2 regions of the Salipaludibacillus agaradhaerens genome follow, and region 2 is predicted to be linked to the other one. Evidence: a T-box and tRNA genes for the amino acid it is inferred to sense, from the RefSeq annotation. Region 2 holds a T-box; the other holds one or more tRNA genes.

Region 1 (6,962 bases), 740 kb from region 2:
ATGCATTAGGTATCTCGCAGATGCATGTATCTAGATTGCAAAGAAGAGCCTTGCAAAAATTAAGAGAGTCGATTCGTATTGAACCTACGGAGTGCTTGTAATGATAGAACATCATCACTTAAAAGAGATGGATATTAGCATTTATAAAGTAGCCAAAAAAGGAAATTGGTGTTCTGGAGATTCCTTTTATACGATCAGGACAGAAAATTATATTTTATGCGCTATGGCGGACGGGCTTGGCAGCGGTGAGGAAGCAATGAACGCTGCTGAGATAGCCATGGATGTTATAAAAAATGAACATGAGCTTGATACAGGGACTATCATGGATAAGTGCAATCAAAAAATGGGTGGGACAAGAGGTGTTGTCCTCACCATACTAAAATTTGATTTCACATCGAAAATGATAGATTACACAAATGTAGGTAACATATCGTGCATCTTTTATGACCCATCAGGCAAGTTATTTAGACCTGTCCCTGTTCGCGGCTATCTCTCAGGGAAAAGAATGAAATATCGTACCCAACGCATTCCTTTTTCTAAGGATGTTGTATTCATTATGTATTCTGACGGGTTTGCATTTAACCCGAACGATCATAAGATATTTGCGAGAAGTGAGATACCTGAGCAAATGATGACTAATCTTCTTGATAACAAAGCATCAGCTAAGGATGATACAACAATTTTAATAGGCAAAGTAAATTAACTGTCATCTTTCTACTTAAATGGAAAATGAATATAAAGATGCTACTAAGCCGGATTATTTAGGGGGGGATATCCTAATAATCGGGCTTTTTATACATGTAAAGGATAATTTGATCGCCCGTACTTAAAGCGTCATATGTGTTGAAAGAGAATTTTAATGGCTCATGTAGAGATTACTAGCTTTTTTAAGTATAATGCAAAGAGACGTGAAAACGAGATATGGAGGAAATAAAAATGGAATGGAATGACCAATTAAACGAATTGTTGGCATTAGTAGCAGCTAAGGTTCAATTACAAGAACGCCGGATAAAAAGTGTGATTGAACTTGCTGAAGAAGGGAATACTGTCCCGTTTATTGCTAGATATCGAAAAGAGATGACGGGTGGTATGGACGAAGATCAAATTAGACAAGTGCTAGAAGGATGGGAATACGCTAACAGTTTGGCGAAAAGAAAAGAGGAAGTGATTCGTCTTATAGATGAACAAGAGAAGTTGACGCCTGAACTGAAGCAAGATATAGAAAAAGCAACAAAACTTCAGGAATTAGAGGATATTTATCGCCCCTATAAACAGAAAAGAAAAACAAAAGCATCAGTGGCAAAAGAAAAAGGGCTTGAACCATTAGCGATGTGGTTATTATCCTTGCCGAAGAGCGGGGATATTGAAGCGGAAGCAAAAAAATATATAAGCGTTGAGCACGATTTACATACAATCGAACCGATTTTGCAAGGTGCTCAAGATATCATTAGTGAAATGCTCTCAGATGATCCGGAAGTTCGCAAATACGTGAGACAATTAACCTTTAAAGAAGGAACGATCGAGTCAGAGAAAAAAACAAAAGCAGACGATGAAAAAGCTGTTTTCGAAATGTATTATGAGTATTCGGAGCAGGTCCAGAAGATTGTTCCTCATCGAGTATTAGCTCTCAATAGAGGAGAAAAAGAAGGCATTTTAAAAGTTTCCGTAAAAGCCCCGGATGAACGAATCATGTCTTGGATTGAAAATAAAGTGATGAAGGGGGCCCATACAATTGCTCAGCCATTGTTAGTAGATGCCGTGGCAGATGGCTATAAAAGGCTCATTCAACCTTCTGTTGAAAGGGAAATTCGTAAAGAGGTAAGTGAAACAGCTGAAGAACAGGCTATTCATATTTTTTCAGAAAACTTACGTAACTTATTATTGCAACCACCGCTGAAAGGACAAGTTGTCTTAGGAGTAGACCCCGCTTATCGTACTGGTTGTAAACTAGCTGTTGTTGATGAAACAGGAAAAATGCTTGAAGTCGGTGTCATTTATCCAACGAAACCATGGAACAAAATTGAGGAAGCAAAACAGGCAGTGTTTAAACTTATTAAAAATTATAAAATTAAAATGATTGCAATTGGTAACGGTACAGCCTCCCGAGAAACAGAACAATTTATAGCCGACCTCTTGAAAGAGATTGAGGATGATATATTCTACCTTATAGTAAATGAAGCGGGGGCAAGTGTTTATTCAGCTTCAAAAATAGCGAAAGAAGAATTCCCTAATCTTCAAGTGGAAGAACGGAGTGCTGTCTCGATTGCCAGACGCATACAGGATCCTTTAGCGGAATTAGTGAAAATTGACCCTAAGTCTGTTGGCGTTGGACAATATCAACATGATGTGACACAATCTAAGCTTAATAACAGTCTGACGTTTGTTGTGGAAACAGTCGTTAACCAAGTAGGGGTGAATGTAAACACTGCTTCATCTTCCTTACTTCAATACGTATCTGGTCTCTCGAAAAGTGTAGCAGATAATATTGTGACACGACGAGAAGAAGAAGGTAAGTTTACCAACCGTACACAGCTAAAGAAAGTCCCAAGGCTTGGGGCAAAAACTTACGAGCAAAGTATCGGATTTATTCGTATCCTTGATGGTGAGCAACCGTTAGATCAAACGGCCATCCATCCCGAATCCTACTCAGTGACAAAGGACATCATGAAGGAACTAGGAATGAGTGTCGCTGATATTGGAACTGAAAAAGTGAAGGATAAGCTTCAAACGGTTAGTATTAACGATTTAGCTGAGCGGTATAATGTGGGGATACCGACTTTGAATGACATTCTTGAAGCGTTAACAAGACCAGGGAGAGACCCCCGTGACGATATCCAAAAACCACTTCTAAAAACGGATATTTTATCTATGGAGGATTTAGCTAAAGGCATGGAGCTACAAGGAACGGTAAGAAATGTTGTAGATTTCGGAGCCTTTGTAGACATTGGTGTGAAGCAAGATGGTTTAGTACACATTTCTAAACTTGCGAACCGATTTGTTAAGCACCCGATGGAAGTTGTTTCAGTAGGGGATCTTGTCACCGTCTGGGTAGATGATGTGGATGCCACCAAAGGAAGAGTAGCATTGACGATGCTTGAGCCAGCTAATCAGTCTAAATAACTAAACGGTCAGATAGCGTAGCAAAAGCATGTCACAAAGAAAATATATAGCCGCCGTCTGCTCTGAAAGTGGACGGCGGTTTTCCTATTACTAATATGGTGTTCAGGAATGATATATCATAGATAAGCATCCGTAAAACGCCTGGTTCAAAATAGAGAGGAGGGCGACATCTATTTCGGTGGGAGCTAACGGACGTTCAGGTTCTAATTCACGCAACGACCACGACCAACTCAGTGAGAGCAGTACGAAAACGTCCACTGATTGAAGGTGCTTTTCATTTATAACGTCATTAAGGTTAATTAAACGGACATGATCATAATGTATTGAGCAACCTGTCTGTTGAAGAAGCTATTGATTTAAGAAATTAAAGGTGAAGAGAGTGATAAGTAATCATATCTTTATCCTGTGTCTGTCTGTGAATTTTTATAATAGAACCAGCATTGATTTAACACACGAATACGCCTTAAATCCCTTCGATCATACGCTTCTTGCAATTGCCGTTTCAACCACGACGGCATAGGACTCTCTCCTTTCCTATTTTTCACTAAATAATTAATGTTTACATGCAGAGATTTATTTTATATTGATATGTGGAAAAAGTAACATGTAGTCGTTAGAATGAAAATGAATGATGTAACGGTATACGGATAACGCCTGCATGCTTAATGATATGATATGTGCATGAGATTGTCCGGGACATTGATTTTTAAAGAGAAGGGGAATGGTTAGGTGACAAATGAGGAATTACAAGCATTAACAGAAGAGATATCCAATATCCATTTTAATCGCCCATTCCGCCATAAGGCGTATTTCAATAAACGTTTACGTACCACAGGAGGCCGGTACGCATTATATAGCCACAATATCGAAATCAATCCGAAACAACTTGAGTTTTATGGAAAAGAAGCGCTTATAAAAATAATAAAACATGAATTATGTCACTATCACTTACATCTCGAAGGAAAAGGATATCAGCATAAAGACAAAGATTTCAAAACGCTGCTTGCTGCAGTTGGGGGGAGTCGCTATTGCCAAACGTTACCTGGCTCTCATAACAAGACACATACCGTTCATTATTATCAATGTACAAGCTGTGACCGCTTTTATAAAAGAAAACGAAAAATTAATACAAGTCGATATGTCTGTGGAGCATGTAAAGGGAAACTGAAAAAAATTAAAAGTTTACCATCTGAAAAATATTGACGCCTACCAGTCTATATGGTACATTATAAAAGTCGCTGACATAAAGGTTGTGAAAAATAATATTGACTTTGTGTCTATTATCATTTACAATGTAACTCGTCCTTATTGAGAGCCATGATTTACTTTAGGTAACTCTCAACAGGTGAAGATAAGGAATACAGGCTAAGAGCGTCACGTCGTATGCGTCGAAGATTCGCTGGTTATCCCCAATCCTCTTATTTTATTGTGAAGAAGCAAGAAGGTTGAGGAAGCAAGGGAAAGAGTGACTGAGCGTATTAGACATACGTGATGAAACGAGAGAGCGAAGCTGACGAAGAAGATTCGCCAGTTATGCCAATATTATTTTATTGGGAAGAAGCAAGAAGGTCGAGGAAGCGAGAGAAAGAGTGACTGAGCGTATTAGACATACGTGAAGAAACGAGAGAGCGAAGCTGACGAAGAGGTTCGCCGCTTATTACCAATAAATATTATTCCACAGTAGCTCAGTGGTAGAGCAATCGGCTGTTAACCGATCGGTCGTAGGTTCGAATCCTACCTGTGGAGCCATTACGGAGAAGTACTCAAGTGGCTGAAGAGGCGCCCCTGCTAAGGGTGTAGGTCGTGTAAGCGGCGCGAGGGTTCAAATCCCTCCTTCTCCGCCAGTAAACCTTTATTACTGGCCCGTTGGTCAAGTGGTTAAGACACCGCCCTTTCACGGCGGTAACACGGGTTCGAATCCCGTACGGGTCACCATTTTTGTTTGCATAATATATTGTTAAAGATTAAACGAAAAGAATGATAGTTTGAAACTTCGTGGAGGATTAGCTCAGTTGGGAGAGCATCTGCCTTACAAGCAGGGGGTCGGCGGTTCGAGCCCGTCATCCTCCACCATAAGTACGTTGGTCCCGTGGTGTAGCGGTTAACATGCCTGCCTGTCACGCAGGAGATCGCGGGTTCGATTCCCGTCGGGACCGCCATATATATGCGGGTGTGGTGGAACTGGCAGACACGCTAGACTTAGGATCTAGTGCCTTCGGGCGTGGGGGTTCGACTCCCTTCACCCGCACCATTTATATTCTATTAGCTTATGCGGTCGTGGCGGAATGGCAGACGCGCTAGGTTGAGGGCCTAGTGGGAGAAATCCCGTGGAAGTTCGACTCTTCTCGACCGCACCAATACATAAACACAGTCATACCAAGGGTTTAAGTGCCCTTGGTATTTTTTTGTGTATTTATATATTAGTAAAAATTGAGGCCTATTTTTGCTTTTTGACTCCAGTTTTACTCCATGGTAATAAATGGTTTAAAAATTGCGTCTGTTCAATGTTCGGGAATTAATTAAAAAAGGTCATCAAGCCTGTCTGCTGTTTCATTGTTTATTGGGGAACAGGTGACCATAAACATCGATAGTAGTCTTTATAGAAGCATGTCCTGAGCGTTCTCCAAAAAGGGTCTAATAAACAAATACATTACAATTAACTATTAAGGTGCGTTGTAAAGTTTAAAGCGACAATGTAGAGCAGTTTATTGCTGAAATTGAAGGGAAATGGAAAAAAAAATTTACATTTACACACTATAGACTTGAAAAAACAGGAAAAAATAGGTAAGGTAAAAGTTGATAGGAAAATATATGGTGAGTAGTAATAAAATATGAAAGGTGATGCTTGCAGAAGATTCTACTATCCATTGTATTGGTTGCATATGGTGAAAGAGACAGTGATATTGAATGTGCAATAGAATTTCCTCATGAAAATAAAGGTGAAGTTTAACGGATTTTTATAAGTACCAATAATATAATATTGGAGTTAAATAAACTGGTAAGGGGCAAAAAAATGATCAAAACAAAAATAGTATTATGTTTTCTCACTTTATTGTTAGTGTCAGGATGTGGAAATGGAAAAGATGAAGAGGTAAATAATTTTGAAAATTTAGAAAGTCTAAAAGCAGCTATTTTTTCAGAGGAAGATATTACAGAAGAAGATATTATTAATGAAGTACTAATTGATGATGAAAGATTGATTATTTTTGAGCAAGCTAACGAACCTTACACTTATGGTATAGCTTTAATTTATGAAGAATCAAGTAGTAATTTAATATGGTACAAGACATCTGCGAAGATAGCACTAGAGAACGAGGGAGAATTAATAGGAACTAGGTTCTCACTTTACAATGAAAAGGAAGTTGAATTTACTATAGGTAAGAATGAAAGCGAGGTGGAACAGAAAATGTCGGAAAAAATCAATGAATGGAGTTCCATGAGAACAATTCAAACATACCAAAATGATGAAATATTGTATATTATCTCAATTGTTTTGTGAAATATCCTTTATTATTTGTTAAAATAAGGATATGATATTCTAGGAAACAATTTTTTTCTCGCAAGTTATAAAATGCTTAATTGTTTCTAAATATAATAGAAAAGAGGAATTATATTGTTTAAAAAAATTTTTCTTATATTGTTAGCAGGTCTAGGTATGGGCTTATTTGCAGTTTTAAATGTGACTAAAGCAGTTGAACCAGACATCATATTCGATAGTGAAGAAGGATTTGAAGACCCTGTTACCGGCGACTGGATACAGCCTTTCGAAATTAAAGAAGATGGTACTGTTAAAATGTTAACTTTAGAAGAATATAAATCTATTATTGAATTAGAGGATGACG
Region 2 (6,962 bases):
TTTCCAAGAGAATGAGCAAAAGCTTGTTCCTGAAGGAATAGAAGGACGTACACCATATAAAGGACCATTAGCCGATACTATTCACCAACTTGTAGGGGGATTGCGAGCAGGCATGGGATATTGTGGAACGGCGACAATTACAGCTCTACAAGAAAATACTCATTTTATTAAAATTACAAACGCAGGACTTCGTGAAAGTCACCCACATGATGTACAAATTACAAAAGAATCACCAAACTATTCAGGGTAAGTTGAAATAAACTAATAGATAGGGGTCTCCCCTATCTATTTTTTTAGTGAGGAATATGGTAAAATGACGTTTGTTCACTATTGCGATAAACAGATTAAAAGCCATCACGGTAAGGTGATTTATATAGATATTAGATCGTAAGAAGAGGTGGAAAAAGTGGTGAGAAAATTAAGTTTTTTGTTGTTAATTGTATTAGTTACGATATCCAGTATGTTTACAGTTGCTGGAACAGCCGATGCCTCTTATGATGCAGGTGTTGACACAGTCATACTTGTAGATGCAGGTAGCGGAAAGATTTTGTATCAACAAAATGCAGATCAGGCTTTACCGCCAGCGAGTATGACAAAAATGATGAGTGAGTACATTATTTTAGAAGCGATTAATAATGGGGAAATTGCTTGGGATGATATTGTCCCTGTCAGTGAATATTTAGCAGGATTGTCCCATGATCGCGGTTTATCGAATGTACCGATGAGAATCGATGAAGAATATACTGTAAGAGAATTATATGAAGCTGTAGCGATATATTCTGCAAATGGTGCAACAATGGCTCTGGCAGAGCTCATCGAAGGGTCTGAAGGTGCCTTTGTAGAACGCATGAATGAAACAGGAAAAGAAATTGGTATGGGGACGACACTTCGTGACGCAGGAGAAGAATATGGTATTGGAAATATAGATGATGTAGCAGACGAAGGATTAGGTGATTTTCAATTTGTTAATTCAACTGGATTACCAAATCATCTGTTAAATGGGAATCATCCCGAAGGTACTGGGGAAAATGAAGATAATTACATGTCCGCTAAAGCGGCCGCAGTTCTTGCTTATCACTTAGTTAATGATTATCCTGAAGTCCTTGAAACAGCCAGTATTCCAGAAAAGATTTTCCGTGATGGCACAGAAGATGCTGTGACAATGCAGAATTGGAACTGGATGCTTGAAGGTACACAATTAACGGAATTAGATAATGAGTATATTGATGGTCTAAAAACAGGTCATACAAATGCAGCTGGTTTTACTTTTACTGGAACAGGAGAGCGTGATGGTCAGCGATTTGTCAGTGTCGTGATGGGGGCTCAGTCCGAAGTAGAACGATTTAATGAGACTGAACGACTTATGTCATGGGGCTTCAATAATTTTTCTGCACACGAACTATTTCCAGCAGACATGACGCTGGAAGGCCATGAAACAGTCCCAGTTGCCAAAGGGAAAGAGGATGATGTCGCGATAGCATCTAGTGAGGCTATCACAATGGTAATTCAGGAGGAGGATCTAGAAGCTTACTCCTATTCATTTGAAGTCGATGAAAGTCTTTTTACCGCCTCTGGAAAACTTGAAGCACCTATTGAAGAAGGGACAGTAGTTGGACAACTTGTTGTAACCTATAATGGTGAAAGTGATGAAGCGTACTTGCCAGGAGAAGAAGGTAGCACTTCTGTAGACGTGGTGACAACCGAAAATGTGGAGCGTGCAGGCTGGTTTTCACTTATGTTACAAGGAATTGGTAACTTTTTTGCTGGTTTATGGTCCACTGTCGCTGATACTGTGCGTGGCTGGTTCTAAGTTAAACGTTTATACTTTTCTGACTATAATAAATAAAACCCTATTAATTTTATCGGATTTTTAGTTATAATAGAAGGTATGTAATTTAAGCAGATAATAAATTACTAATCTAAAGGGGGATCCTCATGGATAGACAAGTAGGGACTGATCGTGTAAAACGAGGTATGGCAGAAATGCAAAAAGGCGGTGTCATCATGGACGTGGTGAACGCTGAACAGGCTAAAATTGCTGAAGAAGCTGGAGCGGTAGCGGTCATGGCACTTGAGCGTGTGCCTTCAGATATTCGAGCAGCTGGTGGCGTAGCAAGAATGGCTGACCCACTCATTGTCGAAGAAGTGCAAAATGCCGTTTCAATTCCAGTCATGGCTAAAGCGCGTATCGGTCATATTGTAGAAGCTCGTCTTCTTGAAGCACTAGGTGTAGATTATATTGATGAGAGTGAAGTATTAACACCTGCTGATGAAGTCTTTCATCTAAATAAGCGAGATTATACGGTACCTTTTGTATGTGGCGCTCGTGATTTAGGAGAAGCTGCCCGTCGAATCGGTGAAGGAGCTTCTATGATTAGAACGAAAGGTGAACCTGGGACAGGTAATATTGTTGAAGCGGTTCGTCATCAACGTCTTATGCAAGCTCAAGTTAACAAAGTTATTGGCATGTCAGAAGATGAGTTAATGACTGAAGCAAAGAATTTAGGTGCCCCTTATGAAATCTTACTAGACATTAAGCGTAATGGTCGTTTACCTGTCGTTAACTTTGCTGCTGGGGGTGTGGCTACTCCGGCTGATGCTGCACTGATGATGCAGCTTGGATCTGATGGTGTCTTTGTTGGATCAGGGATCTTTAAATCTGAGAACCCACCGAAATTTGCTAAAGCCATTGTTGAAGCTACCACACATTACGATGATTATGCCTTAATTGCTGAATTATCAAAAGGGTTAGGTCCCGCTATGAAGGGGATTGAAATTTCGGCCATTGAAAAGAAAGACCGGATGCAGGACCGTGGTTGGTAAAGACCCAGGAGGAAAATGAAAGAGGTGTGTGCCACCATGATTAACATCGGTGTCCTAGCCCTTCAAGGGGCAGTTAGAGAGCATGTAAAAGCGTTACATGCCTCTGACGTAACCATTACAATTGTGAAGAAAAAAGAACAGCTTGATATGATTGATGGGCTTGTTTTTCCTGGTGGAGAAAGTACGACGATGCGGAGGCTCATTAATTTATATGGTTTTTATGAACCCCTACAAGCATTTGCTAAAATGGAGAAACCGATTTTTGGCACATGTGCAGGTGCTATCCTTATGGCTACTGAAATTGTAGGTCAAACAGAGCCCCATTTATCGGTAATGAATATGACGGTAGAGCGAAATGCATTTGGCCGACAACGCGAAAGCTTTGAAGCTTCATTAAAAATGGAGCAGGTGGGTGAGGATGTGGAAGCGATCTTTATTCGTGCGCCTATTATTACACGCGTTGGTCCAGAAGTAGATGTACTTGCCACATTTGATGGTGATATCGTGGCTGCTAAGCAAGGCCCATTCATGGCTTGTTCTTTTCATCCTGAATTAACAGAGGATAATCGGATGCATCAGCATTTTGTACAGATGGTCCGTAACTATCACCAGATCCATACTTGATTTTAATCGTGACAATCGGTTATGCTATAATTACTAAACTTATAAGTAAATGTGACGACAGGAATTAGTAACGGAAGAACATTGTCTTCAGAGAACCGGTATCTGCTGAAAGCCGGTGTCAATGCTCCGTGAATCCATCCTCGAGCACACTAGCTGAACGTATAATAGGCGTGATGTTCACACGTTTAATATCTTTAGGCTGGTGCGGGCTCTCGACCGTTAGAGAGGACAAGGTGGAAGCAGGTATAATCTGCTTTAACCAGGGTGGCAACGCGGGTTAACTCTCGTCCCTGATTTATTCAGGGATGGGGGTTTTTTATTATTTAGAAGAAAGTGTCATAGTATGAACCCAAAATAATGCTAGTTCTTCTTGTTTTAACGATTGAGAAAATCCATAAAGGACATAACGTCTTATAAGGTGATGCTAAGGTTTATTTTTACCGTTAACTTTCTCAGAGTGTCATACAATAAAAAGGAGGTCCATTATTATGTTAGATGTAAAATTATTAAGAAACCATTTCAATGAGGTGAAAGAAAAGCTTGCTCAACGTAACGAGGACATTACAGCATTAGATACTTTCGGAGAACTGGATGAAAAACGCCGTCGTGTTATTCAGCATGTTGAAGAATTAAAAAGTCGGAGAAATACCGTTTCCCAGGAAATATCTCAAATGAAACGGGAAAAGAAAGATGCCAGTCATGTTATTGAAGAGATGCAAAAAGTATCAACTGAGATTAAAAAGTTGGATGAAGAGCAACGGCAATTAGATGAGGAGCTCACTCATTTATTGTTAACTCTACCAAATATCCCTCACGAGAGTACGCCAGTAGGGGCAGATGAGGATGACAATACGGTCGTACGTGAATGGGGAGAGATCCCTTCTTTCTCTTTTGATGAAGAAGCTCATTGGGATATTGCCAAAGAATTGAACATTGTTGATTTTGAACGAGCAGCTAAAGTGACAGGTAGTCGTTTTGCCTTCTATAAAGGAGCTGGAGCACGTTTAGAGAGGGCACTTATTAACTTTATGATGGATTTACATGAGGATGAACATGGGTATACAGAAGTTCTGCCACCTTACATGGTTAATCGTGACAGCATGACAGGAACAGGGCAATTACCTAAATTTGAAGAGGATGCTTTTAAAATTCGAGAAGAGGACTACTTCCTTATTCCAACAGCCGAAGTACCTGTAACAAATATGCATAGGGACGAAATAATGGATGTTAATGAACTTCCTAAAGCGTATGCAGCTTTCAGTGCTTGCTTCCGCTCTGAAGCCGGCTCAGCAGGCCGTGATACTCGTGGCCTTATTCGTCAGCATCAGTTCAATAAAGTAGAACTTGTTCGCTTTGTTAAACCGGAAGACTCTTATGAGCAACTGGAGCTATTAACGTCTCAGGCGGAGAAAGTTCTTCAATTATTAAAGTTACCGTATCGTGTACTAAACATGTGTACCGGCGATCTTGGTTTTACCGCTGCTAAAAAGTATGATATTGAAGTTTGGATGCCAAGTAATGGCACCTATCGTGAAATCTCTTCTTGTAGTAATTTTGAAGCCTTCCAAGCAAGGCGTGCTAATATTCGTTTTAAACGGGACAAAACGGCTAAAGCTGAATATGTTCATACGTTGAATGGTTCTGGACTCGCAATAGGGCGAACTGTAGCAGCCATTTTAGAGAATTACCAACAAGAAGATGGTACAGTGCATATTCCTGACGTCTTAGTCCCTTATATGGGTGGAAAAAATATAATTAAAAAATAATAATAGGGCTCACCCTTTTCTTTTTCGAAAGGGTGAGTTTTTTATAATATGTTCTGAAAATAATAAATACCATTATTGCTATCTTAAAGAAGGATGATTTATGTATAAATTTTCATAAAAATATCCCAAAAAAATGTGAAAGCGTGTATAATTTATTAGTGAAAGTTTTGAAAAGTTAATGATAAAGGATGTAATCAACTAACAAATATCAAGATAGGTAGCGTGTTTTTAACGGAACTTATACTGATAAATGAGCTTAAACATTTTATATTTAAATAGTTTTAACTGATGTCAGATGGGGAATATTTGGAAAAGTAATTGAAAAGATAGCCAAACAATCCTTGATTGCAGCGACGTAGGAGAGGGGAGTGTTTAAGCCATCGTGAGGAACTTCTTGATATAAAAAATTTACACAAGGGGTTTTATATTGAGGGCGGCAAGTATTATACGGTTAAAGAGGTGTCATTAAACTTCTGTGCCGTAGGTGAATCAGGTTAGTGTTATTGTCACTCTCAACAAAGGTAGAGATTTACTATAATGGGACAAACCTTATCCTGTTAAGTGAGGAGGATATGAATCGTCTCCGTGGAAATGTAATTAAGTATGATTTTTCAGAAGCCAATGCCAGCATTCAATTCTGTTCTTACTATTTTTTTAATTGAGTGAAGTACTTGTTTATATGCACAGATGTCTTAGGAGGGCAATTCGCCGTAAAAATATATTTCTACTAAAACAAGTTGGAATTGCTAGGCCGAAACAGATTATCAAGTAATATCCTCATTAACTTTCTGGTGGGCCACTTCAGAGAGCGCTCTTGTCAGCCTAAGTTATATAATTGGAATGAACCAACGACTCCTTTGGATGTAACAGTACAAACAAAAATTATAGGCAGATCTAGGTTAATTGCGCATTCTTGGAGTTGTAGCGGAAATAGCAGAGCGGGTTCTCTGTATGCTGGACAATTGCGGAGAAGGCGAATGTAGACAGGCTTTTTAATACACCGATGCCTCTGTCTACTAAGGTTCTAATTCTGCTATCCCCAAGCAGAAACGTAAACGAAATAATCTATCAGGTGAAATACCAAGTTGAAGGATGCCCTGAAGCGGTGGCAGAATGTTGTGCTAAGAAGCCTGAATTAATAGAAATGATGGAACACCACACCGTCTCGTGTTTGCTTTATAAATAATGCTGTTATGGTCAGCTCACTTATTTAGGAGGAATGACAACGATGAAAAAAATAATTGTTATATGTGTACTTTTAACAGTCTTTAGTTTAACAGCATGTGAAGGCAACTCAGGGGACACTAATGATATAAATTCAGCTAATAGTATAGAAAAAGGGGAAGAACCCAAAGGTGGTATTTTAACATATGGGGAGACATCATCTTTTTCCGGTGTGTTAGATTGGGCACATTATGAAAATTTTAATGATAGTATTGCTCTAAATATCTTTAGTCCAGACAGCTTATTTAAAACGGGTGAAGACTTGCGACCAGAACCAAATTTAGCTAAAAAGTGGGAATGGTCAGATGATAAGAAAACAGTGACTTTTTTTATTGAAGAGAATGTGAAGTGGCATAATGGAGAAAAGCTTACCGCTGAGGATTTTGAATTTGCTTGGGAAGTGATGGCTCATGCAGATTATACCGGTCCACGTGTCTCTAATGTCAATATCATTCAAGGCTTCAACGATTATCATACAGGTGAGGCAGATTCTTTAAGTGGGGTTAATATTATCGATGAGTATAC

The links. The T-box of region 2 lies ahead of serS (serine--tRNA ligase). A T-box ahead of a tRNA ligase gene usually reads a tRNA of that ligase, here a tRNA-Ser.
Region 1: it has a tRNA-Ser gene. The T-box ahead of serS (serine--tRNA ligase) is inferred to sense a tRNA for this amino acid. The anticodon was not compared.

The regions. Positions count from the first base shown of each region.
Region 1 covers NZ_KV917378.1:2,109,013-2,115,974, reverse strand. Annotated here, with positions in the region: gene sigB (RNA polymerase sigma factor SigB) at 1-101, shown strand, start outside; gene BK581_RS09930 (SpoIIE family protein phosphatase) at 101-703, shown strand; gene BK581_RS09925 (Tex family protein) at 937-3,120, shown strand; gene cmpA (cortex morphogenetic protein CmpA) at 3,519-3,638, opposite strand; gene BK581_RS09920 (SprT family protein) at 3,850-4,323, shown strand; tRNA gene BK581_RS09915 (tRNA-Asn) at 4,795-4,869, shown strand; tRNA gene BK581_RS09910 (tRNA-Ser) at 4,874-4,964, shown strand; tRNA gene BK581_RS09905 (tRNA-Glu) at 4,981-5,055, shown strand; tRNA gene BK581_RS09900 (tRNA-Val) at 5,118-5,193, shown strand; tRNA gene BK581_RS09895 (tRNA-Asp) at 5,204-5,279, shown strand; tRNA gene BK581_RS09890 (tRNA-Leu) at 5,287-5,371, shown strand; tRNA gene BK581_RS09885 (tRNA-Leu) at 5,392-5,477, shown strand; partial or broken gene BK581_RS20295 (hypothetical protein) at 5,640-5,742, opposite strand; gene BK581_RS09880 (hypothetical protein) at 6,134-6,619, shown strand; gene BK581_RS09875 (DUF6060 domain-containing protein) at 6,734-6,962, shown strand, end outside.
Region 2 covers NZ_KV917378.1:2,846,392-2,853,353, reverse strand. Annotated here, with positions in the region: gene guaB (IMP dehydrogenase) at 1-250, shown strand, start outside; gene BK581_RS13390 (D-alanyl-D-alanine carboxypeptidase family protein) at 410-1,810, shown strand; gene pdxS (pyridoxal 5'-phosphate synthase lyase subunit PdxS) at 1,936-2,823, shown strand; gene pdxT (pyridoxal 5'-phosphate synthase glutaminase subunit PdxT) at 2,860-3,447, shown strand; T-box leader at 3,493-3,742, shown strand; gene serS (serine--tRNA ligase) at 3,936-5,213, shown strand; gene opp4A (oligopeptide ABC transporter substrate-binding protein) at 6,442-6,962, shown strand, end outside.